One region of the Halomonas sp. IOP_14 genome, then DNA from elsewhere that is predicted to be linked to it. Evidence: riboswitches for the same ligand, from Rfam matches in the RefSeq annotation. Region 1 holds a riboswitch; each other region holds the start of a gene.
The links. A riboswitch is a leader RNA that binds a small molecule or an ion and turns the genes downstream of it on or off. The one in region 1 is predicted to bind thiamine pyrophosphate.
Positions count from the first base shown of each region.

Region 1 (7,090 bases):
CCGACGTTTAATACCTCCCGATAGCTGCTCTCGCCCACCCGCTCCAGCGTGTGGGCTATCTGGTCGAATGAACTCTTCAATACCGGCAGCAGCAGTTCGCCCTCCTGGGTAAGCATTAGCCCCCTGGGCAAACGCTTGAACAGCGGCACTTTCAACAGCGTTTCGAGCAGCTTAACCTGGTGGCTTACCGCCGCCTGGGTCACATGAAGCTCTTCTGCCGCGCGAGTAAAGCTTAAATGCCTGGCCGACGCCTCAAACGCGCGCAGCGCCTTCAACGGCAAGTAGGGACGCACCAACTTGACCCCCAAATTTTTCTAATGGCTTATGCAAAATATCGCTGTTTGTGAATTGCCGCAGCGCGCCGTAAGTTAACCCCTGTCACAGGCTTTGCGTCTGGAAATAACTCTCCGCCCTCTCTTGGTATTAATCACAACAGGATTTTGGTATGCGTAAGATGTTAGCAGCAAACTGCGGCCTTATCATGACAGGTTCGCTTCTACTCAACGGCTCTGCATGGGCTTCCGGCACGCCTGAAAGCGCCGATATTGAGGCCCTGGTGAACGATACTATCGCGCCTTTGATGGCCGAGCACCGTATTCCAGGCATGGCGATTGCGCTGAGCATTAACGGCCAGCAGCACTACTTTAATTATGGCCTCGCTAATCAAGAAGCGGGGATTCCGGTCACCGATGAGACGCTATTCGAACTCGGCTCTGTCAGCAAGATTTTCACGGCTTCACTCGCTGGCTATGCCCAGGCTAGCGGCGCCCTCTCGCTTTCCGACCCGGCCAGCCGCTACCTGCCTGAACTTGAAGGCAGCGCCTTCGATGAGATCACGCTGCTGGAACTGGCCACCTACACCGCGGGCGAGCTGCCGCTGCAGTTCCCTGAGTCGGTCCAAAGCGAAGAGACGATGATCGACTACTACCGCCAGTGGCAGCCTGAATCCGCCCCTGGCAGCCATCGGCTCTACTCCAACCCGAGCTTGGGCCTGTTCGGTTATCTCGCCGCACAAAGCCTTGGTCAGCCCTTCGAGATGGCGATGGAGGAAGCGCTGTTTACCCCGTTAGGGCTTGAGCATAGCTACTTTCAGGTGCCTGAAGCGCAGCAGGCGAACTATGCCTACGGTTACTCTAAAGAGGATGAACCCATTCGGGTGAACCCAGGCATGCTGGATGCCCAAGCCTACGGATTGAAATCGACTGCCGCAGACGTACTAACGCTGGTGGAAGCCAATATGAGTGGTGCTGAGCTTAATGAACCACTAAGCCAAGCCTTGGCCGCTACGCGCACGGGGTACTTTGAGGTCGGCAATATGACCCAAGGACTGGGGTGGGAAAGCTATGCCTACCCGGTGGCGCTCGATCAGTTGCTGGTAGGCAACTCGCTTGAGATGATTTTGCAGCCCAACCCCGCCAACCGCTTAACCCCACCGCTAGCCCCCAGGCAGGAAGCGCTCTATAACAAAACCGGCGCTACCAACGGCTTTGGTGGCTATGTGGCTTTTGTACCCAGCGAGCAAATCGGCATTGTGCTGCTGGCTAACCGCAACTACCCCAACCAGGCGCGCATTGAAGCGGCACACCACATCCTTTCTGCGCTGACTGAAGCGCCCTAAGCAAGCAGCCAGACAACCTGATGCCGCCTTCGTGAACTGCAGCACCTCAATCGTTGGATATTCATCCAATGGTTGGGGTGTTTTTTATGGCGATATAACGAAGATCAAACAACCGAAAGTTGCATTTTTTGCTGTCGATAAGGAGACTAGCACCCTCCCCCGTCACTTACCTTCACTGCGAAGAGCCCTTTCCCATGCGTCTAAACGCCGATTTTAGCCACTTTGCCTGTGTTACCCCGGAAGAGTATCAGTGGGTCGATTCCCCCAGCGCGGGGGTAGAGCGCATGATGTTTGACCGGATTGGTGATGAAGTTGCTCGCGCTACCAGCCTTGTGCGCTACGCCCCCAATACAAAGTTTGAGCGGCATACCCACGGCGGTGGCGAAGAGATTCTGGTATTGGAAGGCGTGTTCGCCGATGAGCATGGGCGCTACGCGGCGGGCAGCTACTTAAGAAACCCCATTGGCACCGGCCATACCCCGCAAATTGGCGAGGAAGGCGCGCTGATATTTGTCAAACTGCACCAGTTTGACCCCAACGACACGCTACAGTTGGCAGTGCCAGCGCATCGGCTGCCCTGGCAGCCTGATCGACGCCCGCGCATTGCCTATAAAATGCTGCACACCTACAAGCAGGAGCGCACCAGCCTGGAGCGCTGGTCGGCGGGCACCTCCATTACCTACCCCACGCTGCTGGGCGGGCTGGAGTTTTTGATTCTGGAAGGCACACTGAGCGATAGCGAACAGAGTTACACGGCAGGCACCTGGTGCCGCTACCCCAGCGGTTCTGCTCCGGCACTTACCGCCGGTGATGATGGCGTCATGATGTACCTCAAACGCGGCCATCTGCCAGCCGCTTAGCTTCGCGACATACCCAGGAACGGCAGCAGCGTAAGGGCGGCAATAAGCCCCACTGCTAGCAGTACTAACACGACCTGCACCGGGTGAGCGGCCAAACGACGCCACAGCGTCTCCGCGTCACCCCGCTCAACCGCCGCCTGGTGCTCGCGTTGGGCGCGCTCAAGGCGCTCCGCCTGGTAGGCCTCTAACGCCGCGATGGCAGCGTCGTGCTGATGTGGATTGCGCAGCCAAATCGCGTCAACGCCCAGGCGGAAAAAGCCCGCCTGGGTTTCATAGGTATCAAAGCCATGGGCAGCGAGCAGGTCACGCACCTCCATGGCCTCTTCGTCGGTCACATGGCGCAGCCGGAACAGTAGTTCAGCCATTGGCGTGCCTCAAGAGTCGCTCTTCCCCACCATCAGGTCTGCCTGAATCACTTCGATCCAGTAGCCGTCCGGGTCTTTAACGAAGATAACATCTTTCATCTTGCCCTGATCGGAGCGTTTGACGAAGGTGACGTCATGCTCGTCGAACCACGCCTGGGCCGCTGCCAAATCCGGTACGTTGAAGCAGATATGCCCAAAGCCCTGGGGTTCGGCATTGCCATCGTGATAGGCGAAATCTTCCTGGTCTTCAGTCCCCCAGTTGTGGGTCAGCTCCAGCAGCCCTTTCTGGCTAAACGTCCAGGCGGTACGCGCTTGCGCATCGTCCGGAACGCTGTCGCTGGGTTCCAGGTTGGCCAGGAAGTAGAGCGAGAACTGCATCTCTTCGAAATCCAGCCGCCGCATCACCTGCATACCAAACACTTTTGAGTAGAACGCCAATGCCTGCTCAGGGTCTTTCACCCGCAGCATGGTGTGGTTTAAACGAAACCCTTGAGTTTGGGGCGGCGTAGCCACGACGCCAGGATGCTGCTCGCCTTGAAAACTCATTTTGCTCTCCTATCGCTGATGTTGATCATTGAATCCATTGAGCTTCACGTACCGCTTACCATGGGGGCTTTATGGCCATAATAACAGCCCTTACAAGCACGTAGGCAGTGTCGTATCGAGGTGCCGATAAGCGCACTGGCAATACTAAACAAAAACCCTACACTTATTCTTCATAAGCTTTACAAAAAGCAGTTCCCGCAACATGAGTGATGCCCCACCTTTGAGGCGTCCACAGGAGTTTTCCATGAGTGCGATCGATATGACGCTGGGTGACCACCTGACGCTAAAACAGCTTTCCAATGCGCTTCACAACGGTTTTTCGCCGATTGTTGAAGTCGAGTCGATGGATGGAATCTACAAAGTGCGTTTTCACCATGCTAACGGCGTGTCTGAGCTGAGCGATAACAAGGGCCACGTCAGTACTTTTCTGGGCACGGGCGAAATCCGCGATACCCTGGGCCAACTGGGCTTGACCCACGGCGTGCTAACCTTCGCCGACCAGTGTGGTGACGAGATGATTGGGGTCGAGGGTAAAGCGATGACACCTGATGAAATGCTTACCTACGGTACGCGTATTTCGTTTCGTTAGATTGCTATCGTCCGCATCCGGGGCTTTACAGGGCTACTTCAGGCAAGGATAGTAATCCCTCGACAGGGGCGCCCTCCGTTACGGTTGGGCTGAGAAGCACCCTTTGAACCTGAACCGGATAACACCGGCGTAGGGAGTCGTGGTAACGCTTACCACCTCCCTGCCGGGAGGATGCTATGACCCTACGCCCGCTTGGCGATTACCTTGAGACGCTGCGCTCAGTGACACCGCTGGTTCACTGCATGACCAACTATGTGGCCATGAACAGCACTGCCAACCTGCTGTTAGCCACCGGCGCGTCGCCCGCCATGCTGCATGCGCCTGAAGAAGTGGCTGAATTCACGGCTATCTCCGCGGGGCTGTCGATTAATATCGGTACGATCTCTGCCCACTGGGCTGACGCTATGCTCACCGCCACAGCGACTGCCGATCAGCATGCCATTCCCTGGGTATTAGATCCCGTCGCCGTTGGCGCCACGCGCTATCGCCAAACGCTGTGCGCGAAGCTGCTGGCCGCTAAACCCAGCGTGGTTCGTGGCAATGCGTCTGAAATTCTTGCCCTTAACGGTTTAGCTAGCCAAGGCCGCGGCGTGGACGCCACAGCCGCCACCGACCAAGCCGTGGACGCTGCAATAGCATTAGCGCAAAAACACGGCTGTATTGTCGCGATGACCGGTGAAAGCGACTGGGTGACGGACGGCACACAGCACTACCGCATTAACGGTGGCCATCCTTTGATGCCCCGCGTAACAACGCTTGGCTGTGGGCTGAGCGCGCTAGTGGCGGGATTTGTGGCTGCCAACCGCGACGCCCCACTGGGTGCAACGGTAGCCGCACTGGCCTGCTTTGCGGTCACAGGAGAGCGTGCGGGCAGCCACGCCAACGGGCCTGGTAGCTTTCAAGTGGCACTGCTGGATGCGCTGTATCAACTCACCCCTGACGACCTCACTACTTATGCCCAACTGGAGGCAATCCATGCCGCTTGATCTATCGCTCTACTTGGTCACCGATGCCACGCTCTGCCAAGAGCATGGTTTGGAACAAACGGTTGAGGCAGCGGTAAAAGGCGGTGTCACCATCGTGCAGTTGCGTGACAAGCATGCCAGCGACGAACAGATGATTGCCCAAGCCAAACGGTTAAAAGCGCTTCTGGCGGGCACCGGTGTCCCGCTGATCATTAACGACCGTTTGCAGGTGGCACTAGAAAGCCAGGCAGATGGCCTGCATGTCGGTCAGAGCGACGCAGCCGTTCAGCAAGCGCGCCGGGTGCTAGGTGAGCAAGCGATTATCGGCCTGTCGATCAATACTATCGCCCAACTGCAAGTCTCTCCGTTTGAGCTACTCGATTATGTCGGGATTGGCCCGGTGTTTGCCACCGAGAGCAAACAAGATCACGCCCAGCCCATCGGCTTTGGTGGCTTGGCTGCGCTGGTCAAGGCGTGCCCACTGCCCAGCGTGGCCATCGGCGGGCTGAAAGCCAGCCATGCGATTAGCGTACAGCGCGCGGGAGCGAACGGTTTAGCGGTGATATCAGCCATTTGTGGCCAGCCCGACCCTTACCAGGCAGCGCGCGCTTTTCAGATTTTCCAAGCCGATTCGGCGTCATGAATCAGTTAGAGCATATCGTCGCTTTTGTGCGGGTAGCCGAGTTGGGTAGCTATACCCGCGCTGCTGAAGCGCTGGATATTTCCCGCACTCGCGTATCCCGCCAGGTCATGGCACTGGAAGAGACATTGGGCGCGCGACTGATACAACGCACCACGCGACGACTACATCTCACTGAGGCCGGAGAACGCTATCTAGTCCGCGCCCAAGGGATACTGCAAGCGCTCGATGAGGCCGCCGCCGAGGTGGGCCAAGGTACCAGCGATGTGCGTGGGCGGCTGCGCGTTAATGGGCCGATGAGTTTTGGCACCCGCTACCTAGCGCCACTCGTCGCGCAATTTATGCACACTCACCCGGCGCTGGAAGTGCGCCTGGATTTGAACGACCGCCGTGTCGACCTGCTGGAAGAGGGTTACGACGTAGCGATCCGTATCGGCAGCCTGCCCGACTCCAGCCTGGTGGCGCGCCGACTGACGCGGTGCCGCCTACTGTTTTGCGCCTCGCCTGAATATCTTGCCAACCACGGTGAACCCGACAGCGTTCAAGCCCTTGCCAAGCACCACTGCCTACGCTACCGCAGCGGCCAACAGAGCGCTGACTGGAAGATTGCCACGCAGTCATTGACGGTCAATGGCCCACTGGAAAGCAATAACGGCGATGTACTCACCCACGCCACGGAAGCTGGCCTGGGCATCGCTCAGCAGCCCAGCTTTCTGGTCACAGAGAGTATCGCCAGCGGGCATTTAGTGCCCATCTTAACTAATGAGCCAGCGGTACGGCTCGATGTTCACGCGCTCTACCCCGCCCGGCGCTACCTGCCCGCCAAGGTGGAGCGCTTCATCGACCTGCTCACCGAGGCATGGGGTGATCCGCCGATTTGGGAGCAAAACATTGGATTATCGCCAATAACGCAACAGTGATGTGCAAAATACGCTGATTATCTCGATCTGATCCGGCTGTAAAGTAGCGTCATCAACCACTCGATGGAAGCTACTACGATGACAACGCATACTCACTCTGCCCCCTCTCTACAGCCCTCTGTACAGCACTCTTTACAACCCCAGGCCATCTCGCTACTGCGCGTCGCACTGGGTGTGATGGCTCTTGCCCACGGTTTGCTCAAGGTGTTTGTATTTACCCTACCGGGCACCGTCGGCTATTTTGAATCACTGGGTTTACCAGGGTTTCTGGCCTACTTGACCATTGCCGCGGAAGTGGGCGGTGGAGCCGCCCTGATTCTGGGTGTTTACACCCGCTGGGTGAGCCTGGCACTGGTGCCGGTACTGCTCGGCGCTGCTTGGGTGCATCTTGGCAACGGCTGGATGTTCTCAAATACCGGCGGCGGTTGGGAATTCCCGGTGTTCTGGACGCTGGCGTTAATCGTGCAAGCGGGCCTGGGCAGCGGCCGCTGGGTGTTAAGCAACCGATTCGCCTAACACCTAAAACTATCGCCTAAAACTATCGCCTAACCCTATTGCCAGCGCTTGCTTACCGCCAGCGTTGGCCA
Region 1 is NZ_JAINWD010000025.1:70,121-77,210, reverse strand. It holds gene K7H09_RS16505 (LysR family transcriptional regulator) at 1-293, opposite strand, end outside; gene ampC (class C beta-lactamase) at 446-1,618, shown strand; gene K7H09_RS16495 (cupin domain-containing protein) at 1,813-2,478, shown strand; gene K7H09_RS16490 (DUF6164 family protein) at 2,475-2,843, opposite strand; gene gloA (lactoylglutathione lyase) at 2,853-3,389, opposite strand; gene K7H09_RS16480 (hypothetical protein) at 3,634-3,978, shown strand; TPP riboswitch at 4,033-4,131, shown strand; gene thiM (hydroxyethylthiazole kinase) at 4,155-4,964, shown strand; gene thiE (thiamine phosphate synthase) at 4,954-5,586, shown strand; gene K7H09_RS16465 (LysR family transcriptional regulator) at 5,583-6,503, shown strand; gene K7H09_RS16460 (DoxX family protein) at 6,582-7,019, shown strand.

Region 2 (7,090 bases), on a different contig from region 1:
ACTCCATCTGCTCGCGAACGGTGGCGCCAGGCAGAACATCAATACCCCCTGTGACGATACGGCTAACGTCACCACCGGCATGAGTGTCCATTAGCTGGATAGTATGAAGGTTATGCACTAGCGGCGCTCCTGAACGGCAGAAGAAGGATTTTCAAGGGCGAACGGCGCACCGTGAGATGCCCACTGAGCATCGGGAACAAGCACAATTTTGCCTAGATAATTGCTGCCCCGGTTAACAAAATAGCGCTCGGCGGCATGCAGGTCAGAAAGCTTAAAAGCGGCGTGAAGTACCGGTTTTAATTCCCCGCTGCGAATCCACGCCACCAGCTGTTCGGCCTCTTCTCGGGTGCCATGGGAAACGCCAAATATCTGTACTTGATAAAGATACACGCGGGTCCACATCATTTCGCTAAGGTTCCCACCGCTGGCACCGGCAATAGAGAGACGGGGGTAGCTCTTACGCCCCTGCATATCGACAATCATGGTGTCAATAAACAGGTTGGTCATCTCACCGCCGACCAAGTCCATCACCGCATCGATTGGTTTGCCGCCAGTGGTTTCCAGCACCCGGTCAACAAACGTCGGTAGGTCGCCACGATCAATGACCGCTTCTGCGCCTAGTGCTTTGAGCGCCTCGGCTTTATCTAACTGGCTAACGGCATACGGGATAGCGCCAACAATACGGCAGAGCTGAATGAGCGCAGTGCCCACACCGCCGCTGGCACCGCTGACCAGCACACGCTCGCCAGCACTCACCTTGGCGGCAGTCATCATGTGGTAAGCCGTTTGATAAGAGCACATGCCCATTGAGGCCAATTCAGCGTCGTGAAGCTCGGGGTTGGGCACGTGATAAAACTGATCAGCAGGCACAGCGATATACTCAGCAAAGCCGCCGTCGGCTCCATGGCCATAGTAATCCGGGGTTAGATTAATATCACGGCGTTCATCGGCGTAAATATTAAAATCCAGCAAACCTCGCTGACCAATGCGCTCAGCGTCAACGCCCTCTCCCACCGCCACTATGCGGCCAGCGACGTCGGCGCCTTGAATACGCGGGAAAGTTAAGGTTGGCGTACCTCCCATGGCAAAGGACGTGACATCGCCTTTGTCCTTGGTAGGGTACAGCCCTTCACGCGCTTTGCGATCAGTGTTGTTCTTCGCCGTGGCGGTCACCTGCACCAGCACTTCGCCCGCCTTGGGCTGCGGCGTGGCGACATCCTGATGGTATTCCAGCTTTTCGATACCGCCATGTCCGATCAAAAGCATAGCAGCCATTGTGGTGGGCACCGTGTGTGTTGTCTCGGCCATGGAGTGACTCCTAGGTTGGGCTAACGTCAAACTGCTAAAAATAGATTAGCTAAAAACAGGGACGCCAATCAGTACTGTGTGCAAGTAAAAGGCAAACACCACATACGCTACCAAGCCGACGAGTACGGTAACAATGGTGGCCATTTTATGGGTGCTGACGGGCGCGGGCGGTGCAAGACGGCCACGTTTTTTGGCGGCTTTGAACGCCAGGATAGCCCAGATAAGAAAGGCAGCAAAAAAGATAATATCACCCAAGCGACCGTTGGCCAGCAGGTGAGCAAAAGCCCAGACTTTCACCGCCAGCATCATCGGATGGCCAAGTTTGGCCTTAATCGCGTTATGCGGAATGTATGCCGCCACCAGCATAATAAAGGCCGGCACCATCAGCAGCGCCACCGCATGGCGCATTCCCATTGGCGGGTACCAGATATAGATGGGATCAAGGCGCATCTGGCCAAAACCGTATATAGCAATGGCCAGGCCAACGATGGATACCGCCGAATAGGCGACTTTCCAAGTGGTTTCGCCATGTTTCGCAATCTGCTGCTGACGCCAGTTTTCAGCAAAGATACGTACAGAGTGGCTGCCTAAAAAAATCAGCAGCCCGATAATCATAATCGTCATGGAACAACTCCCAGTGAAAACGCTAGTCGACGGCTTTATGCCTTATAGTCTTGGTCGCTGGAGAGGATGCCACACTCAGCCACCGACCACCTATGCATGGGTCAACTTTTTGTTTCCTGGAGTCGTTCTATGGGGAGACTAAACCCCGTCCTTAAAACCTGTCCTTAAAACCAATGCTTGCGCTTAAATAGCCAAATCATGACACCCGCAATACCCAACATGGCTCCCCAGACAAAAAAGTAGCCATACTGATAACGCAGCTCGGGCATATTTTCGAAGTTCATACCGTAAATCCCGGCAATAAACGTGAGCGGCACAAAAATCGCGGTAATCACCGTGAGCACCCGCATGGTGATATTTAGCTGGTGGGAGGAAATAGAGATATAGCCATCGATTAGGTCACCGCAAATGTCGTAGTACATTTGGGTCAATGTGTAGAGGCGTTCGAAGCGATCCGCTACATCGTTGATGGCGTGCAGGGTTTCGCTCTCTTCCCGCGGTAAATGCTCATAGTCATAAGCGGTGAGTTCTTGGGTAATCCCCTGGTGGTAGCTAAAGATGCGGCGCATTTTAACCAGCCGGGAACGGTAAGTGATGATCTTGCGCATTAGCACATCATTACCATTTTCCAGCAGCTCGTCTTCCAGATCGCTTAACGCCGTTTCGAACTCAAGCAGGCTATCGATATAAAAGCCCGCAGAAATATACATCACCCGCAGCGCGACATGTTCCGGCGAATGGGCCAGCAAGGCTTTACCGTGCTCGTTGAATAGCCGTTCTATGGAGAGCGCTTGGCCGGGATGGAGGGTGACCAGAAATCGCTCCCCCACAAAGAAACAGACCTGTTGAGGCAGATAGTTTAGTTCGGCATCAAAGGAGGAGATGCCACGATAAATAATCAAGGTGTGATTATCAAACTCTTCAATTTTTGGCGGATGGCGCTCTTTGTGGGCATCTTGAATCGCCATGGGGTGAAACTCAAACGCCTCTAAAATCGCCCGCTCGCTTTGTTGGGACTCGCCCTGCATATCGATCCAGATATGGCTGCCAGGCGTCGCCTGCCAGACAGCCAACAGGCTTTCATCCCCCTCGTGGGTCTCACCTTCAGGGGTAGTCAGAAGAGTTCGAATCATGGATGTCCTTGCGAATAGCTAGCGTTAAGTAGGCTAACAGCACACTCACCAGCGTTGAGGCGATTAACGCCCCGACGAATGGCCCCAAGGTAGGGACACTGCCCGGAAAACTGGCGGCCACCATCCCGGCGACCAAGCTTCCTTGGCTTAACCACCCTGGGAGAATGGCACCCAGCAGCCCCGCGATGCCACCTACAATGGCGGCCAGTGGCGTCATTCGTTGCCACAGGCCCAACAGCACAGGTACCACAATGGCAGCACACAGCAGGTCGGCAATCAAAAACAGACGCAGTACTGACAACCCCTGCAAGGCAATTAATACCACCGGTACCATTACTACCACTGTCACCCAGCGGGCAGCCACCAGTGATACGCCCTGCTGCTCGCTGCGCGCGACCACCAACGAGGCAATACCATTTTGCAGCGTATCAACGCTGGAGGCCACCAAGGTCACCGCTAATACCAAGGCGGGTAGCGTCAGCCAAACAGGAGCATCACTTAACAGGGCAAAAAATGGCATCGGCGGCTCGCCTAATGGCACACCACTCATCGCGGCCAATACACCCAGACCACCAATCACCATGACGACGACTACCGTCATTGCGCCACCTAACCATGCCCCGCGCCCCAGGCTTTGATCGTCTTGAGCGGCCCACACGCGCTGCCAATAGCCTTGATGGAAGAGATTGGCCGCGGTAACCGCGATCACTAGCGTTAACGCTACGCTGAGCGCACTGGTGATGGGAATGGCAGGAAGCGCAGCCTCGTTGGGAATAGTGGGAAGCCGCCATAGGGCCATGCCACCGACCACACACAGCAGTACCAGTAACAACCACGCCTGCCAACGGTCAGTGGCAAGGCTGGCCCGTAGACCACCTGCCGCAGTATAGATGAGCGTGGTAAGCGCCACGCCAATAATCACCAGTGCGGGGGGCACATCGGAAAGCAGCGCGGTAATGGCGCCAATAGCGGTTAGCTCGGCAGCTAAAAAGCACGCCATATAGGCGATTGATACCAGCGTTACCCAGCGCCTTACACCAGGGCCATAGCACGCTTCGGCAAACTCGGCGATGCTGCGCCCCTCGGGCAGCGCCCGGCGAATCTTCGGCCCATACAGCCCCAAGACGATAAACGGCAGCGCAGAGCCTAATGCATAGCCTGCCAGGGCCAGCGGGCCAACAAAGGCGCCGATTTCAGGAGGAGCAAAGAGAATCCATGCGCCCATGCCGGAGGCAAGGAAGGAGAGCCCCAGGGTAGATGCCGTTTGCGAGTTACGGGCGGTGACATAGTCATCAAGTGGGCCATTCACCCAGCGAGCCCGGAGGCCTAAGTAAGCAAAGCAGCACAGCGCCGCACCAAGCACGGCTAACGTTAGGTAAAGCATGTCGCACTTCCTCCGCCGGTACGAACCGGATCAGGTTCCAGGGTCTGCGTAGCCGCATCTCAGCCCTTTTATGCAGGGCTCCCCTGGCGACAGTGAATGTAGGTGTTTTGCTAAGCGCTTTTTCTAAGTACGTTTTTGGGTACTTTTCGAAGCGCTGTCTCAAGAACTATTCTCAATCAAAATCATAGCTTAGTAAAGTTAAGGTGCGCTGGTCGCCTCTTAGCGAGGCACTCGCCCCATCAGGTAGAACTCCTCATTGGGTGGCGTACCTGCCAGGGTAACCAACCGATTCGACAAGCCAAAAAACGCCGCGATCGCGCCTATATCCCAGCAATCCTCTTGGCTAAAGCCTACTTCCAGCAGGCGGGCAAGCCATTCATCAGTCATTTCACCCACATCGATGGCACAGTGCATGGCGAAATCGAGCATCACCCGGTGGCGCTCGCTAATCGGCGCCACCCGATGGTTGATCGCCACTTGGTCAGCGAGTAGCGGGTCTTTACTGTAAATGCGCACCAGTGCCCCGTGAGCAACCACACAATATAGGCAGCGATTACGTGCGCTGGTAGCCACTACAATCATCTCTTTTTCGGCTTTGGTGAGGGTATCTGATTCGCGCTCCATCAACGCATCGTGATAGGCAAAAAAAGCACGAAATTCAGCAGGGCGATGGGCCAACATCAGAAAGACATTGGGCACAAAACCCGCTTTACCCTGAACGGTCAAAATGGTACTGCGAATATCGTCAGGCAGGTCATCCAATGTTTCAGGCACGTTAAAACGACTTAATGATGAAGACATGCTCACCTCTTTCTTGTTAAGTTTAGCCATCTCATAAAAACGGCTTAGCGGTTGTGTAACAAAAAGCTGAATTAAGAGGCTTTTATTCAGCCGCCCTACTCGCCATACTGAAGATTCGTTCTGTGACAAAAAAACATGCGCTACTCTTAATAAACAGTTCGTTCAAAGGGACACTGTCATGAGCCATAACGAAGCCAAGGAACATACCCCCGGTCGTCTAAACGAGCTGTTTACTGACCCTTACCGAGCATTTGAAAATGATACCGATGAGCGTCAGCTGCACATTCGTATAATGCTACATATGCTGCTTGCCCGCCCAATGACACGGGGTCAAATGACACTTCGCGTCATTCATGGCTGGGAAAATGGCGGCTGTGAGCCCGAAGACCTCCAGCATGTCGACTATACTCTTGATGGCGTTCCTGACTTTAAGCGCGCTGTACAAGATTTTGAACACGCTTCTAAGCACAACACGCCGTTACCTGCCGACAACAGCGCCATTCTTGCCGCCCCGCTTGCCAATGCAATTGCAGACGCCGAAGCCGAAGGGCAAGACCTTACCAACGATATTCGCGAGACCCCTGCGCGCTGGCCAGCCTTTGAGGGTGGTTTGGCACTATATACGCTGTTTAAAATGTACCATCGGCTGATTTATGGCGAAGATGACACCTACCGCTGCACGCAGTGTGTAACTCCGCTGGGAATGCGCGAAATACATGAGTTTCACCTTGAAGAGGGTGAGTTTGCTCTGCTCGTCCCCCCCGCTGAACACTTTATGGGTAAGGAGTCGCTGTTAGTATTGCATGAAAGCCAGCTCGGCCCCATTGAACAGCTGCTTGAAGAGAGCCTTCCGCTGTTTGACAACTTTTAAGCCAGCCACCTGGCTTGATCTGCCAAGCGGTTAACCGACCTCGTTAGCAACTGGCCCCGCTTAAGCGGAGCCAGTTAGCGCCACTTTTTTAACCCAGTGAAATCGTGCTATTGATACCACTGGAAACATTCTCGGGTTCAAACCAACGTGCCGTTACGGTTTTTGTTTGTGTCCAGAATGCAATCGCCTGCTTACCATTGGGCCCTAAATCGCCCAGCTTTGAAGCCCTTGACCCGGTGAAACTAAAGTAAGCGACCGGTACGGGGATTGGCACGTTAATACCAATTTGTCCAACATCGATATCGGTTTCAAACCGGCGCGCTACCCAGCCTGAGTTAGTAAAGATGGAGGTACCGTTGCCGTTGGGATTGGCATTGATAAAGGCAATCGCCTCATCCAGGGTTTCAACACTGACCACACACAGCACGGGGCCAAAAATCTCTTCGCGATAAATGGTCATATCGGCGGTTACATCGGCAAACAGGGTCGGCCCCACGAAGTTACCGTTGGGGTAACCCTCTACCTGAACCTTGCGACCATCAACCATCAGTTTGGCGCCCTCTTTCTCCCCTGCATCGATTAAACGTAGTACACGATCACGGGCAGCAGGTGACACCAGCGGGCCCAAGTCCGCATCAAGCTGAGTGCCTGGGCCTACTTTCATTGCTCGCGCCGCATCTACTATATCGCTTAGCCACTCGCGTGCCTCGCCGACAAGCACCACTACCGAGTTCGCCATGCAGCGTTGGCCCGCAGCGCCAAAAGCTGAGCCCAGCAGGTTGTTGATCGCTTGACTACGGTTAGCATCGGGCATAACCACACAGTGATTCTTGGCGCCCATCATCGCCTGCATGCGCTTGCCCGCCGCTGCTGCACGGTTATACAGCAGCGACCCCACATGGGTAGAGCCGATGAACGAGAGCGCTTTGATATCCTGATGATCGGCAATTTGATTGGCCACGTCCGGGC
Region 2 is NZ_JAINWD010000001.1:77,215-84,304, reverse strand. It holds gene K7H09_RS00380 (proline racemase family protein) at 1-118, opposite strand, end outside; gene K7H09_RS00375 (zinc-binding dehydrogenase) at 118-1,308, opposite strand; gene K7H09_RS00370 (NnrU family protein) at 1,354-1,932, opposite strand; gene corA (magnesium/cobalt transporter CorA) at 2,097-3,065, opposite strand; gene K7H09_RS00360 (sodium:solute symporter family transporter) at 3,037-4,449, opposite strand; TPP riboswitch at 4,439-4,544, opposite strand; gene K7H09_RS00355 (peroxidase-related enzyme) at 4,669-5,250, opposite strand; gene K7H09_RS00350 (hypothetical protein) at 5,429-6,121, shown strand; gene K7H09_RS00345 (CoA-acylating methylmalonate-semialdehyde dehydrogenase) at 6,210-7,090, opposite strand, start outside.
Region 2: another riboswitch for thiamine pyrophosphate. It lies ahead of K7H09_RS00360 (sodium:solute symporter family transporter); the one in region 1 lies ahead of thiM (hydroxyethylthiazole kinase).

Region 3 (7,090 bases), on a different contig from region 1:
TCAAGTGGATAAAAACCCCAAGCGCGAGCAGGCGATCCAGCGGTTGCGGGATGAGTTGGCCGGCACCCAGTGTGATTTAGTGCTCGCCGCGGATAGCGTGCTGATTGCCGAACACGCCCACGCCCAGGGCGATATCTCTGCCCACGGCTTAGCGGCAGTACAGCGCGAAGTTGAGGAGCACCGCAACGATCCCGCATAACGCTGTTGCCAAGTCAGTCCCCATGGTAAAAGTACGCTACGAAGAAGTGTGTTTAACGACGGTTATTTGTAGATAGGGGCTGCCATGGTTGTTGTGCTGATCATTTTTGCGCTGGCAGTATTTGTGCTCCCCAATGTTTGGGCCAAGTGGGTGCTTAAACGCCATACCCGCGGTCGTGACGATTACCCGGGGACGGGTGCAGAGCTTGCCGATCACTTGCTGCGCCGACTGGGGATTGAGGGTGCAAGCGTTGAGCGCACTGAGTTCGGTGACCATTATGACCCTGAAACCCGCTGCGTACGTCTTTCACCGGATAACTACGATGGGCGTTCGCTAACGGCCGTCACGGTGGCTGCCCATGAAGTAGGGCATGCCATTCAGCATCACCAGGGCTACACGCCGCTACTGGCGCGTAGCCGCTTAGTCGGCGTTGCCCAAAAAGCTGAGAAACTCGGCGCTGTACTGATGATGGCTGCACCTTTTCTGTTTTTATTGACGCGTCTGCCGGGTGGTTTAGCCATTGTAATTGCCATGGCGGTGATCAGCTTTGGCACCGCGGCGCTGGTGCATTTTGTGACCCTGCCAGTTGAGTTTGATGCCAGCTTTAACCGGGCGCTGCCGCTCTTGAAAGAGTACGTCCCGCCTTACGATATGCCCGGTGCCCGGCACGTACTCACCGCCTGCGCGTTTACCTACGTGGCCGCCTCGCTGGCCAGTGTTATGAACCTGGGGCGCTGGCTGGTGATTTTGCGGCGGTGAGCGTGTATTGAAGCTGTGTTTTCAGTGCCACTAAGTGTCTATGCATAATTTTTCGTGCATTAAAGGTTATAAAAAAAAATCAGTAGCTTACTAGATATTTATACCTGATTTACTTTTGCATAGGCACTTAGTTAATACCTATTGTCTGTCTTTATTGCTTTGTGGCGCGCAGTAGAATATAGGGTTTTGTGTCCTGTAGAGTGCGGAATTCACTCGTATGAACTGGCAACTGCGAATTGTCAAATGGTAGATTACGCTCTGTGGTTAGTGAAAGCCCCGCTGCGGCGAATGTATTTCGATATGTGGATAAACCCCATTGTTTGTCGACAATCTCTAATGGTTGCTGCCTTCCCGGTATCGTGAGGTAGACTGGGCGATTATCTCCGTCTTGATAGGAAATACCATGCTCTCCATTGCGGTAGGTCGGATAATCGACTCCGGTGGTTTGAGGATGAGTGTCGAGGATGTAATAGGAGCCGCCAGGTTTAAGTACGCGCATTACTTCCGTAGTGATGCGTACTAGTTCACGTCTTTCGGGAATGTTAATAAACAGAAAACAACTAATGACAGCTTCAAAACTGTTATCAGGAAATGGCAAATTTGGACCATGGATTTGCTCAAAGCGAAGACGGTTAGTGCCTGCGGATATTGCTTTTTCAATCATTGTTGAAGAGATGTCAACACCGGTGACATAGTCGAATCCGTCGTCTCTTAATCTTCTGGACACTTTGCCGCTGCCACAGCCGTAGTCCAATACACTAATTCCCTTGCCATAAGAGCAGGTTAACTCCGCGATGAGTGGTTGATAGCCAAAAGCATTCTCCACCCAATCATCATAAGCGTCAAAAAGCTCGGCGATATTTTGTTCAGTCCAATTAGTATTCATAAAAATAAATCCCCTAATATTTGCTCATGTATGAATGCTTGTACTATCCCCAGCGATTAATAAGAAACGGTTGATAGTAGGGGTTAATTATCTCTAACGCCTTTTGAGGCAGCGCATTCCCTATCTTGATTTGGCGATAGATCCAGAACAACATCAGCACATCTCGCCAATACGTCGTTAGGTTAAGATTAGCCATATCATTAAACGTCAACAAGCCGCTACGGATCTCTGACTCATATTCCAATAGTTTGCGTATGGTAGTCGGGGAGGTGCCAATTGGCATTAAAGGTACTGTGCCTGGCTGGGGTATAGTTTCATTACTATTCAAAAGTTCAAGCGCACGCTCATGTGTGCTTTCATAGACGTGAATAGAACCAACTTGATGTGTGTAGTGACCGATTTTGCAGCCTATGCGGGCAGCAATATACTCTTGCAAGAAAGTAAAAGAGAAAATATCGTTCAGCATGCCAACGTAGGCATCATTTGCACGCATATAGCTGACCATGTTCAACTTTTCTTCGCGGAGTAGCAACTGAAGACCCAAGGTACATGAAACGTCGATATTGCGTCGATAAAGATCTTCTTCCGCACTAAATATTTGAAGGACAGCGCGCTTACTGTCGGGATCGTCATTTTTAATGATATCAATCACTCGTTCGATTTGATCGAGCGTGTCTGCACCAAAGTTTTTAAGACGAGCTCCGTAACCAGTACCAGGTAAGCTTATACCATCTGGGCTGTAGCGTTGCATTGAAGGGGCGTACCAGGAAATAAATGCTAAGTCGTTTTTACCTGATAAATACCATAACGCTTCTGCATAATTAAAAACAATATTTTGTTTGCGTATTTTGCTTAGACAAAAACGATCAGGAGGATTGTCGAGTCGGATATTGAAGCCAATGAGTTCTCGCTCTTTATTTCCTCTAGGTGAGTTAACATATTCATATTCAAAGCAGATTTTATGCAGTGTATCTCTGTAGAGGCTGGTGAAATTCGTATAATGTTTGTGCATCATTATATTCATCTCTTTCGGTGGACAAAGAGGCGTATTTTGCTGATACGAATGATGGCGAGTAGTTTAAAAAGCTGAATTGGAGCTGTGAATCGCGTTTGATTTTTCTTTGACGATCAAACTGTGCAAATTAAAGGCTTTCACGACAGTATCTGCGACGTGATCAGCTAAGGCTTCATTGAAGTTGAGTTTTCCGTTTATAACTTTCGCCCAGCGGCAGTCCGCAGCATCATCACCAGGCCGTAGCTCGCCATCAACGTAGTGACATAAAAGGGCAACCAAGGCGAAGTGGTGGTGACTTCCCTCTGGGTCATATCCGATTACTTCTACTACATCAATTAACGGTCCTACCAATGCTGTGATACCGGTTTCCTCCATTAATTCGCGCTTTGCTGCACAATGTAGGCTTTCTCCCGGTTCCACTGATCCTCCGGGGAAGCCCCAAGTGCCCCGTTGAGGTTCTTTACTGCGTTGGACGAGGAGAACTTCATTATTACGCAGAGTTACGGCGATTGCTGCCAAGCGTGGCTTGGCAAGTACGGAGTTCAGGCGGTTTTTATCAGACGTGTTAAAAGGGGAGGTACTACTGAGCGTAGATGCGTTAGCGGGCGTTGAGTTACCTTGCGACACGATACACTCCTGCATTGAGATTCGGATAATACAGGCGTAGGTGTCAAAACAGATTCATATATGGTTTATGTCCGTTCCTACGCCGGTATCAGCCGGATCAGGTTCAAAGGGTTTGGATAACTCCATCTCAGCCTGAATAACAGGCACCCCTCGGAAAAGTTACTGTTACTATGAGTTTTAGTATAAGTCAATATTTGGGGGGCAATTCAATGCGGCGGCTTGGCGGACGCCGGGGCGGTTTTGACACCTTCTTCGCACACTTGGCTAACGGCTAACGGCTAACGGCTAACGGCTAATTGGCCCGGCTTATTCGCCAAAATCACCGCCCGCCGCGGTGCAGGGTAGCCTTCAATGGTGCGGGTGCGGTCGTTGGGGTCGAGAAAATCAGCCAACGATTGGTAGGTCATCCACTCCGTCGAGCGCTGCTCGTCTAACGTGGTAACGGCTTCATCGACCACGCGCACGTTGGTAAAGCCGCAGCGCTCCAGCCAGTGGCAGAGTGCTTGAGAAGAGGGCAGGAAGTAGACGTTGGGCATGGCGGCGTAACGTTCGCCGGGCACAAATACGGTCTGCTCGTCGCCTTCGACTACCAGGGTTTCTAGCACCAGCTCGCCGCCCGGAACTAACGCGGCTTTTAGCTGCTGAAGATGTTCCAACGGGGCAGGGCGATGGTAGAGCACGCCCATGGAAAATACCGTATCGAAAAAGCCCAGATTCTCAGGCACATCTTCAATGCCCACGGGTAAAAACTGCGTTTTGCCGCCATCCGCATCACCCACAAAGTGGCGTACTGCCTGAAACTGCCAGTAGAAACGTGGCGAAGGGTCGATGATTAGCACAAAAGCAGCACCTGCCCCGGCCATCCGCCAAGCGTGGTAACCGCTGCCGCCACCCACATCGAGCACTTTGCGATATTTTAGCGGTGCCAGGTGTGGCGCCACTCTTTGCCACTTCCAGTCAGAGCGCCACTCGGTGTCGATATAAATGCCGCCTAGCTGAAAAGGGCCTTTACGCCATGGGGCAAGCTTTCTAAGCAGGTTAAAGCATTGGCGCTGCTGGCTATCGCTAAGATCGAGATCAACGCTGACGGTGTCGCTGTTTAAATCCACGCGCCGCTCGGCGGGCAGCACCGGAAGCTTGGCCACGGCTTTTTCCCAGGCGGATAAATCGCCGTGGCGGTTACGGTCAAGCCCGTGAGCTAACTGCTCGGGAAGCTTCGCTAACCAGGGCGTTAGTGAGGCATCAAGCGTAGCTTGATCTAAAAACGCCTGATAAATTGCGCGATGATCGTCGGGTAGTGGCGCCACCTTTAACCCTCCTTAAACGCAATCAGCGAGGCAAAGTTAAGGTACTGGAACCAGGTCATCGAACGTGGAAAACCTGCTTGTTTCAAACGACCATGAAGTGCATCGAGGGTATCCGGCACCAGTACGTTCTCAAGAGCGGTGCGCTTCTGGCTGATTTCCAGATCACTGTAGCCATTGGCGCGCTTGAAATCGTGGTAGCGTTCTACCCGCCAGGCGTTGTCGCGCTCGTCGGCGTCGACGGTTTTCTCCGAGAGAATCAGCACGCCGCCGGGTTCCAGCGCTGCATAAAGCCGCGCCAGTAGTGCATCGCGGTCGGCGGCGGGTAGAAACTGTAGGGTAAAATTGAGAATGATCATGCCCGAAGATGCATACTCGAGGGTACGAATGTCGGCTTCTTCGACCTGCATAGCGTACGCTGGGCACTCGTCAGCAAAGGTTTGCCGAGCCTGGGCGACCATGGCGGGCGATAGGTCAACGCCCGTATAGCGAAAGGCGTCAGGCGCCAGCGCCCCTGCCAGCGCAAGGCCGGAAGCGCCCAGCGAACAGCCTAGATCATAGACATGGGCGCCATGGCGCAGGTGGCGCTGGGCAATTAAGCTCAACATGCCAAGAATTTGCCCGTAGCCGGGTACCGATCGGCGGATCATGTCAGGAAAGCAGGCGACCACCTTTTCGTCGAAAGAGAACCGCGCGACTCGGTCAAGGGGTGTCGAAAAGATAGCGTCACGGTAAGATGCATCACTCATGGGCAAGCCGGGATCATGGAAAAGGCGTGCTAGTTTACGCGCCCTTAATTGACTAGAACAGGCCTGTCTAGCACAGACTCACATAGAACAGCCCTGTTTAAGGTTATTAACCTGTTTAATGAACCCCGCTGCAAGGATCGACGCCACTGGAGAAGCTAAATGGCCTCAGCATCAAGCGCTACACCCGATACGTTACCGGCATGGCAGACGTTAAAGCATCACGCTGAAACGCTGCAGCATGTCCACTTGAAAACGCTGTTTGGCACCGAGCCTTCCCGCTGGGAAAGCTTTACTCGCCAGGTGGCGGGCTTGACGCTGGATCTTTCCAAGCAGCGCTGGGATGATGATACGCTCGAGCATCTGTTTACGCTGGCCAGTGAAGCGGGCGTACCCTCTGCCATTGAGGCGCTGTTGAGCGGTAAGCGAGTGAACGTCAGCGAAAACCGCCCGGCGTTACATACGGCGCTGCGTTTACCCGCCGATGCGACGCTTGAGGTTGAGGGGGAAGATATCGTCGCTGCCGTGCACGAAAGCCTTGCCCAAATGGAGCGCTTGGTCAGTCGGCTGCACGCAGGGCAGTGGCGTGGTGCCACCGGCAAGCCGATTCGGCATGTGGTTAACCTGGGCGTAGGCGGTTCAGATCTGGGCCCGTTAATGGTTACCCATGCGTTGGCAGATTTTCGGCCCAAAGATATTCATCCGGTTGAGGTGCATTTTGCTTCCACCATGGATGGCTCCCAGTTAGCGGACTATCTGAGCCGGTTGAATCCTGAAACCACTATCTTTGTGTTGTCATCCAAGTCGTTCACCACCATTGATACGCTCTCCAACGCTAACACCGCTCGGGAGTGGTTGCTTAGTCGCTTGACCCAGCATGGTGCGACGCCGATTAGCGCTGAGCTGGTGGTGCGTCAGCACTTTATTGGTGTTTCGGCGAGCCCTGAGAAAATGACCGAGTGGGGCATTGCTGACGATCATCAATTAACCTTCTGGGAGTGGGTAGGCGGGCGCTATTCGCTATGGGGCACCATTGGTTTACCCATTGCGCTGGTGGTTGGGATGGCGAATTTCCGCGAGTTTTTAGCCGGTGCGCACGCCATGGATCGCCATTTTGCTGAGGCAGAAATGGCGGAGAACCTGCCCGTGCTGCTGGCGTTAGCGGGAATCTGGAATGTCAACTTCCTGGATATCCGTGCGCACTCCATTCTGCCCTACGATGGGCGCTTGGAGTATTTCGCCGCCTATCTTGAACAGCTTGAGATGGAGTCCAACGGCAAGTCGGTTACCCGTCAAGGCCAGCCGATTAACTACTCCACTTGTCCTGTGCTCTGGGGTCAGTTGGGCCCCAACGCCCAGCACGCGTTTTATCAGCTATTGCATCAGGGTACTCAACCGGTGGTATGTGATTTTATCGCGCCGCTCAAGCGCTACGATGAGGTGGAAGACCCGGATACCCGCCGCCACCTTAAAACCCAGCATCGCCTGGCACTGGCCAACTGTTTTGCGCAGTCCCGCGTATTAATGCTTGGTGATGACGCCTTGGAAGACGAC
Region 3 is NZ_JAINWD010000004.1:175,672-182,761, reverse strand. It holds gene K7H09_RS05385 (App1 family protein) at 1-199, shown strand, start outside; gene K7H09_RS05380 (zinc metallopeptidase) at 284-958, shown strand; gene K7H09_RS05375 (class I SAM-dependent methyltransferase) at 1,110-1,844, opposite strand; gene K7H09_RS05370 (thymidylate synthase) at 1,888-2,859, opposite strand; gene K7H09_RS05365 (NUDIX hydrolase) at 2,923-3,486, opposite strand; TPP riboswitch at 3,544-3,647, opposite strand; gene cmoB (tRNA 5-methoxyuridine(34)/uridine 5-oxyacetic acid(34) synthase CmoB) at 3,765-4,793, opposite strand; gene cmoA (carboxy-S-adenosyl-L-methionine synthase CmoA) at 4,796-5,539, opposite strand; gene pgi (glucose-6-phosphate isomerase) at 5,699-7,090, shown strand, end outside.
Region 3: another riboswitch for thiamine pyrophosphate. It lies ahead of K7H09_RS05365 (NUDIX hydrolase); the one in region 1 lies ahead of thiM (hydroxyethylthiazole kinase).

Region 4 (7,090 bases), on a different contig from region 1:
ACGAGGCCATTCATCGCGCTGAGGAACTACTCAACCGAGTGGGACTTGGCAGCAAGAAAGACATATATCCGGCCGTCATGTCCGGCGGGCAACAGCAGCGCGCAGCGATTGCTCGCGTGTTGGCCGTCGACCCGCTGGCCATGCTGTTCGATGAGCCCACATCAGCACTCGACCCGGAGCTGGTCGGCGAAGTGCTAACCGTGATTCGTGACCTAGCAGCCGAGCATCGCACCATGCTGCTGGTGACTCACGAGATGGCGTTTGCGCGTGATGTGGCCACACATGTGGTGTTCCTGCGAGAGGGCATAATCGAAGAACAGGGCCCTCCTGATCAGATTTTTGGTGACCCTCGCTCACCGCATTTGAAGCAGTTCATCAGTTCGGTGGCCTGACCGCCACCGATATCCCACCACTCCTGCAAACAATCTGGAAGACAACCCCGAAAACAACAGAGGTAATCCCCATGTTCAAGACATTCACTGCTACCGCCGGCCTTATCGGCCTGAGCATTTTCGCTGCCCCTGTGTTGGCAGATAGCTACAAGATCGGGCTATCCGCAGAGCCTTATCCTCCCTTTTATGCACCAGATGCCAGCGGCAACTGGTCGGGCTGGGAAATCGATTTCATCGAGGAGCTGTGTGACCGCCTGGATGCCAAGTGCGAGATCAAGCCAGTGGCCTGGGAAGGCATCATTCCGGCCCTGAAAACCGGCAAGATTGACATGATCATCGGTTCAATGTCGATCACCCCTGAACGTGCCGAACAAATCGCTTTCTCGAATAAGTATTACTCCAGCCCCACCGGCATCCTGGCACGCAAGTCCACTGACATAGAGCCTACTCCCGAAGGCCTGGAAGGCGCCTACCTGGGCATTCAGTCGGGCACCAACCAAGAGCAGTATGCACGCAAGCATTTCGCGGATAGCGCCACCCTTAATGTCTATCAAACCCTCAACGAAGAGCTACAGGATCTGGTCGCTGGCCGTATTGATGCCATCGTCGCCGATACCCTGGCGGTACAGACCTTTATCAACTCTGAGACCGGCCAATCCTGCTGCGAATACCGCGGCGAGGTGGCCAGCGACCCTGAACTCATGAGCGAAGGCATGGGAGTAGGCCTGCGCCAGAGTGATACCGAACTTCGCGAACGGGTCAATTCAGCCATCGACGCGATGCGCGCCGATAGCACCTATGAAGAAATTAGCGCCCCTTACTTCGACTTTGATATCTACGGCAGCTAATCCCCACCAGCAAAGGCCGCCCACCCAGGCGGCCTTTGCTTTCCAATTTCACAAGGACAAGCCACTATGACGACTGTCTTCGATTTAAGCTTGTTGGCCTATGAGCCTCCCGGCTGGGGCAAGGTGTTGCTCGTCGGGTTCATGCGCTCGATCCAGCTGGCGGCGGGTGGCTATTTGCTGGGTATCCTGATCGGCATCGCAGGTGCCGCTGGCAAACTGTACGGCAACAAGGTCGTTCGCGACCTGTTTGAAATCTACACTGTGGTCATTCGTGCCGTGCCCGAATTGGTGCTGATGCTGCTGTTCTACTATGTTGGCACCGATCTTTTAAGCCGTGCTTCAACCGCCATGGGGTTTGGCAGCGTCGATATCGACGGCCTGACCGCCGGGATTCTGGTAATAGGCTTGGTACAGGGCGGCTATGCGACCGAAGTCTTTCGCGGGGCCATTCTCGCCGTCCCCCGCGGGCAGACCGAGGCGGCCCACGCCTTTGGCATGTCGCCCGCCCAGGTGCTGCGTCGGGTCACGCTGCCAGCAATGACACCACATGCCCTGCCCGGCATGGCCAACCTGTGGATGATTGCCACTAAAGACACCGCCCTGCTTGCCGTCATCGGCTTCAGCGAGCTCACACTGGTCACCCGGCAGGCCGCTGGCGCTACGCAGCATTACATTATGTTCTTTCTGGCCGCGGGCGTGCTGTATCTGGCGCTAACGCTGATATCAAACGTGGCCTTGCGCCGCTTCGAACGCTACGCACGGCGTGGTCTTGTCTCTACACGCTGAACTCAAGGAATGCCTGTGTCTGACCCTCAAACTCTGGCGTCGCTTACCCGCCCGTCGCGAACGCCCACGTTAACCAAACTGCCGGGCCTACTTGAGCCTCACCGTATTATCCTGCTTTTGATATTCATCGTCGGTCTGGTGGCCGCGATTCAACTGATGGACTGGAGCTGGCTACCCCGCTACTTGCCCAAGCTCTGGGAAGGCCTGCAGATGACTTTGATCATGCTGGTATCCAGCGTGGTGGTGGGCTTTCTGATTGCTTTGCCTTTAGGGCTTGCGCAGGTCAAAGGAGCGTGGCCGCTGCGATGGCTAGCCACCGGCTTCTGCACCGTCATCCGTGGCACGCCACTGCTACTGCAGCTGTGGCTGTTCTATTTCGGGCTGGGAGCGCTGTTCGGCCAGTTCCCGGAAATTCGTGACTCCTGGGCCTGGGACTACCTGCGCCAGGCCTGGCCCTATGGTTTTATTGCCCTCACGGTTTCATTCGCCGCCTATCAGGGTGAGGTTATGCGCGGTGCCTTTGCCGGTGTACCGCATGGCGAGCTGGAAGCCGCCAAGGCTTTCGGCATGTCGCGTCGCAAGGTTTTTAGCCGCGTATGGTTTCCGCGTGCTGTTCATCGTGCTCTACCAACGCTGACGGGCGAGATCATCCTGCAACTGAAATCCACACCGCTGGTTGCCACCATCACCGTGATGGACTTGTATGCCGTCATCACCCAGGTACGCCAGACCACTTACCTGACTTACGAACCGTTACTCTTCCTGGTCGCCGTCTACCTCTGCCTGAGCGGCGTCTTGATCGTTGGGCTGCGCTGGCTGGAAAACCGCGTACCACACTAACGGTCACTGGCCTGTGCGAGCATCACGTTTGTCAACGCTAATTCAGGACGTGGTATAACCGAAAAGGGGCCGTCCAGCAGCCCCTTTTTGCTTGTATTGATATTCGTATAGTTCTGATACTGGCTTGCTTGCCGTGCTGGCAACCGCGCCGATTTAGTCTTTATAGCTTGGATCCAGCGCCTCAAGCGTGCGCAGGTGCGCGGCCCATTCGAGTTCAAGATCGCCGTCTTCATGAATAGTCTGGTCGTATTGGCGCGCCACGTGGCGCGCCACCTCTTCTGGCACCAGCCGTAAGGGCTGGCCAGTAGACTGCGCCGCCACCTGTAGCTCACAGGCACGCTCAAGATAAAACATATTGTTGAACATCTCTGCAGCCGACGCACCGGTCGTCAGCAGGCCATGGTTACGCAACACCAATGCGGGGTTGTCGCCAAGGCTTGCCACTATTCGCTCACGCTCAGCCAGGTTCAGGGCAATGCCTTCATAATCGTGGTAAGACACCCGTTCGTGAAACTGCAGCGCAATCTGGTTAAGCCGTGTTTCAAGGCCCGACTCCAGCGACGACACCGCCACGCCAGCGCGCGTGTGAGTATGCATCACCCAGGCCGCATGGTGGCTAGCAGTATGAATCGCGGAATGGATGGTGAAACCAGCCGGATTCACTTGTTCTGGGCTGTTATCAATCTTATGGCCATCAACGTCAATCTTCACCAGCGAAGAAGCCGTAATCTCCTCCCAACGCCAACCGTAAGGGTTGATCAGGAAACGTCCCTTCTCACCAGGCACCCGCGCGGTAATATGGGTGTAGATCAGATCCGTCATGCGATAGTGGGCGGCCAGACGATAGCAGGCTGCCAGCGCGATGCGGGTTTCTTGTTCGGCGTTGCTCGTCGTGGTGCGTTGAGACTTATTGAGACTCATCAGGTGTTCCTTTGCAGCAAAGTGATTGTCATGCAACGTGGTTAGCGTTTACGTCAGTAACCGCGCGCCCGATCAACGCCCATGGCAAGCGGCTGCCCATCGCGAAGGGCGCGGGCGGTGTCGACAACCTGCCCTGCGACCACCTCTGGCAACGAATCACTAGCAATGTGTGGCGTGATGCGTAGGCACTCATGCTGCCAGAAGGGATGATCCGCAGGCAGCGGCTCTGCACGGAACACATCCAGGCTCGCCCCACCCAAATGGCCGTGTTCGAGCGCTAGGAGAAGATCGTCCTCGACCAAGTGCTCACCCCGACCGATCTGCACCAACCAAGCGTCTTTGGCGAGCTTCGCGAACAGCGCCTTGTTAAGCACGTTTTCAGTGGTAGCCGTCAGTGGCAGCACATTGATCAGATAATCGGCGCCATCCGCTGCCGCCATGACAGCCCCGTCACCTGTCAGATAGGTCACGCCTTCAACCGGGGCTTGTGGCTCGCTGCGGCAGGCTACGTGTACAGAAAAGCCAAGCGCGGCCACCGCTTTCACCACGGCGCGCCCCATGGTGCCGTGTCCCAGCACCGCCACCTTTCTTGATGCTGGCGCGCGCATCGTCAATGGCGCCCAATGCGCCTTGGCAGCATTTTGCTCCAGGGTGGTGAACTCACGCTCACGATGGAGCACCTCATGCGCGGCAAAACCCGCCATCAAGTCGGCCTGATGTGGATCCCGCACCCGGGCGATATGTACTTCATCGCTCAGGCCAGGATGCGCCAGCAGGGCATCAACACCGGCACCGATAGACATCGCCAGCTCAAGATTAGGATAGCTCTCGAAAGCCTCGTCATTGGGCAACCAGCAGATCGCAAAACGCACATCTTCGGGGTTATCGATCTCATGGGGATGGCGCAGGACGACATCACTCGCTTCATCGCGCAAGGCGTTACCATAAATGGCATCAAAGTCGAGCGAATCACTGAGATAGACGCCTAAAATCGAGTTCGTGTTGGTCATGCAACTTCCTACGGTTCACATTCGAAATAGCAGTGGCTGTAAAACAGCCACTTGTTACTCAACTGTATAATAATTCACGTACCGATGCCATGAAACGCCATTACAGCACCTAAACTCTCATCGCTGTAATGATGCTAATAAATTGTTTCCCGATAACTTTCCATGTCATACACCCTTGCATCTCCCCCACCCGCCTCCTACACTCCACCAACGAACAGCTTGACGGGGTGCCGGTGAAATCCGGCTGAGATGGCGCAGGGCGTAGCAATTAATGCTGCCGAGCGCTGATCCCGCAGAACCTGATCCGGCTAATGCGCTGCTACTTACACAAGTTCGCAGCGAGGGTACCGGCGTAGGGATCAAGCGATGGCCACGGCTGCTCTCTCACGATCGCACGCTGCCCTTCTGCGCCACTCCCTCGATCTTTTTCGCCCCCCCCTCCGGATCATTACCACCGGAGGCATCATGGGCTACCGCTTTACTGATCTCACCACCGCCTGCCAAGACGATTGGCGCGCCTATATTGAGCACGATTTTGTGCGCCAATTGGGCACCGCCACGTTGTCTGAGGCGTCGTTTCGCCACTATTTAAAGCAGGATTACCTGTTTTTGATTCACTTCGCCCGTGCCTACGCGCTGGCTGCTTATAAAAGCCCCACACTCGCCGATCTGCGCCAGGCCCACGAAGGCTTGAAAGCCATTGTGGATGTGGAGTTGGGCCTGCACGTGGGCTTTTGTCAGGAGTGGGGGATTTCCGAGCAAGAACTGGTGGAGCTTCCCGAAGCCAGGGCCACCCTGGCTTACACCCGCTATGTATTGGATACCGGCAACCGCGGCGACCTGCTGGATTTGCACGTGGCGCTAGCCCCCTGCCTGGTGGGCTACGGCGAAATCGCCAACTGGCTAAACGCCCAGCCTTCCACCCTGCGCGGCGCGCAAAACCCTTACGACGCCTGGATAGCCATGTACGAAGGCGAGGAGTTTCAGGCCGCCATGCAGGCGGAGCTTGAATGGCTGAATATCCGCCTTGCCGACATTACCTCCGCCCGCTTTGCCGAACTGAGCAAGATCTTCCGCGACGCCACCCGCCTGGAAATCGACTTCTGGCAGATGGGCCTAGAGCTGATAGACCAAGACCTCACCCACTAATTCAGCAAAACAACACAAGGAAACGACAGTAATGACTAAGACCGTAACAAGCAAAACCAGCCACTTTTTAGCCGAAACCGCCCAGGTCGATGCCGCCGCCATTGCGCCGCTGCCCGGCTCACGTAAGGTATATATCGAAGGTTCGCGCCCGGATATCCGTGTGCCGTTCCGGGAAATTTCACTGTCGCCGACCAAAACCACCGGCATTGATGAAGAGAACCCGCCACTGCTGGTGTACGACACTTCAGGCCCCTATAGCGATCCGGATGCTAACAATGACCTGCGCCGCGGTCTGCCGGAACTACGCCGAGCCTGGATTGAAGAGCGTGACGATACCGAATTTCTATCAGGCCCCACGTCTGATTACGGCAACCGCCGCGCCAACGACCCGACGCTTGCCCAGCTGCGCTTTGATCTAACCCGCACACCACGCCGAGCAAAACCGGGCAAGAACGTGACCCAGCTGCACTACGCCCGCCAGGGCATTATCACCCCGGAAATGGAGTTTATCGCCTTGCGCGAAAACCAGCGCCGTCAAGCGCTAGGTACCGCTGAAGTAGAGCGCATTCTGGGCCATCAGCACAAAGGCCAGAGCTTTGGCGCCAGCCTGCCGGAAGAAATCACCCCTGAGTTTGTGCGTGATGAAGTCGCCAGAGGGCGGGCGATTATTCCCAATAACATCAACCACCCAGAAAGCGAGCCGATGATTATTGGCCGTAATTTCCTGGTCAAAATTAACGGTAATCTGGGTAACTCAGCGGTGACTTCTTCTATCGAAGAAGAGGTAGATAAGATGACCTGGGGCATCCGCTGGGGCGCGGACACCATTATGGATCTCTCCACTGGGCAGAACATCCACGAAACCCGCGAGTGGATTTTGCGCAACTCGCCGGTGCCGATTGGCACAGTGCCTATCTATCAGGCGCTGGAAAAGGTCAAAGGCGTGGCCGAAGACCTCACCTGGGAAGTCTTCCGCGATACGCTGATCGAGCAGGCCGAACAGGGCGTGGACTACTTCACCATTCACGCGGGCGTACTGCTGCGCTATGTGCCGCTCACCGCCAAGCGGGTCACCGGCATTGTCAGCCGCGGCGGCTCGATCATGGCCAAATGGTGTTTGTACCATCACCAGGAGAGCTTCTTG
Region 4 is NZ_JAINWD010000040.1:40,095-47,184, reverse strand. It holds gene K7H09_RS19870 (ABC transporter ATP-binding protein) at 1-392, shown strand, start outside; gene K7H09_RS19865 (transporter substrate-binding domain-containing protein) at 464-1,240, shown strand; gene K7H09_RS19860 (ABC transporter permease) at 1,307-2,026, shown strand; gene K7H09_RS19855 (ABC transporter permease) at 2,036-2,866, shown strand; gene K7H09_RS19850 (class II aldolase/adducin family protein) at 3,020-3,787, opposite strand; gene K7H09_RS19845 (NAD(P)-dependent oxidoreductase) at 3,841-4,797, opposite strand; TPP riboswitch at 5,011-5,173, shown strand; gene tenA (thiaminase II) at 5,263-5,946, shown strand; gene thiC (phosphomethylpyrimidine synthase ThiC) at 5,978-7,090, shown strand, end outside.
Region 4: another riboswitch for thiamine pyrophosphate. It lies ahead of tenA (thiaminase II); the one in region 1 lies ahead of thiM (hydroxyethylthiazole kinase).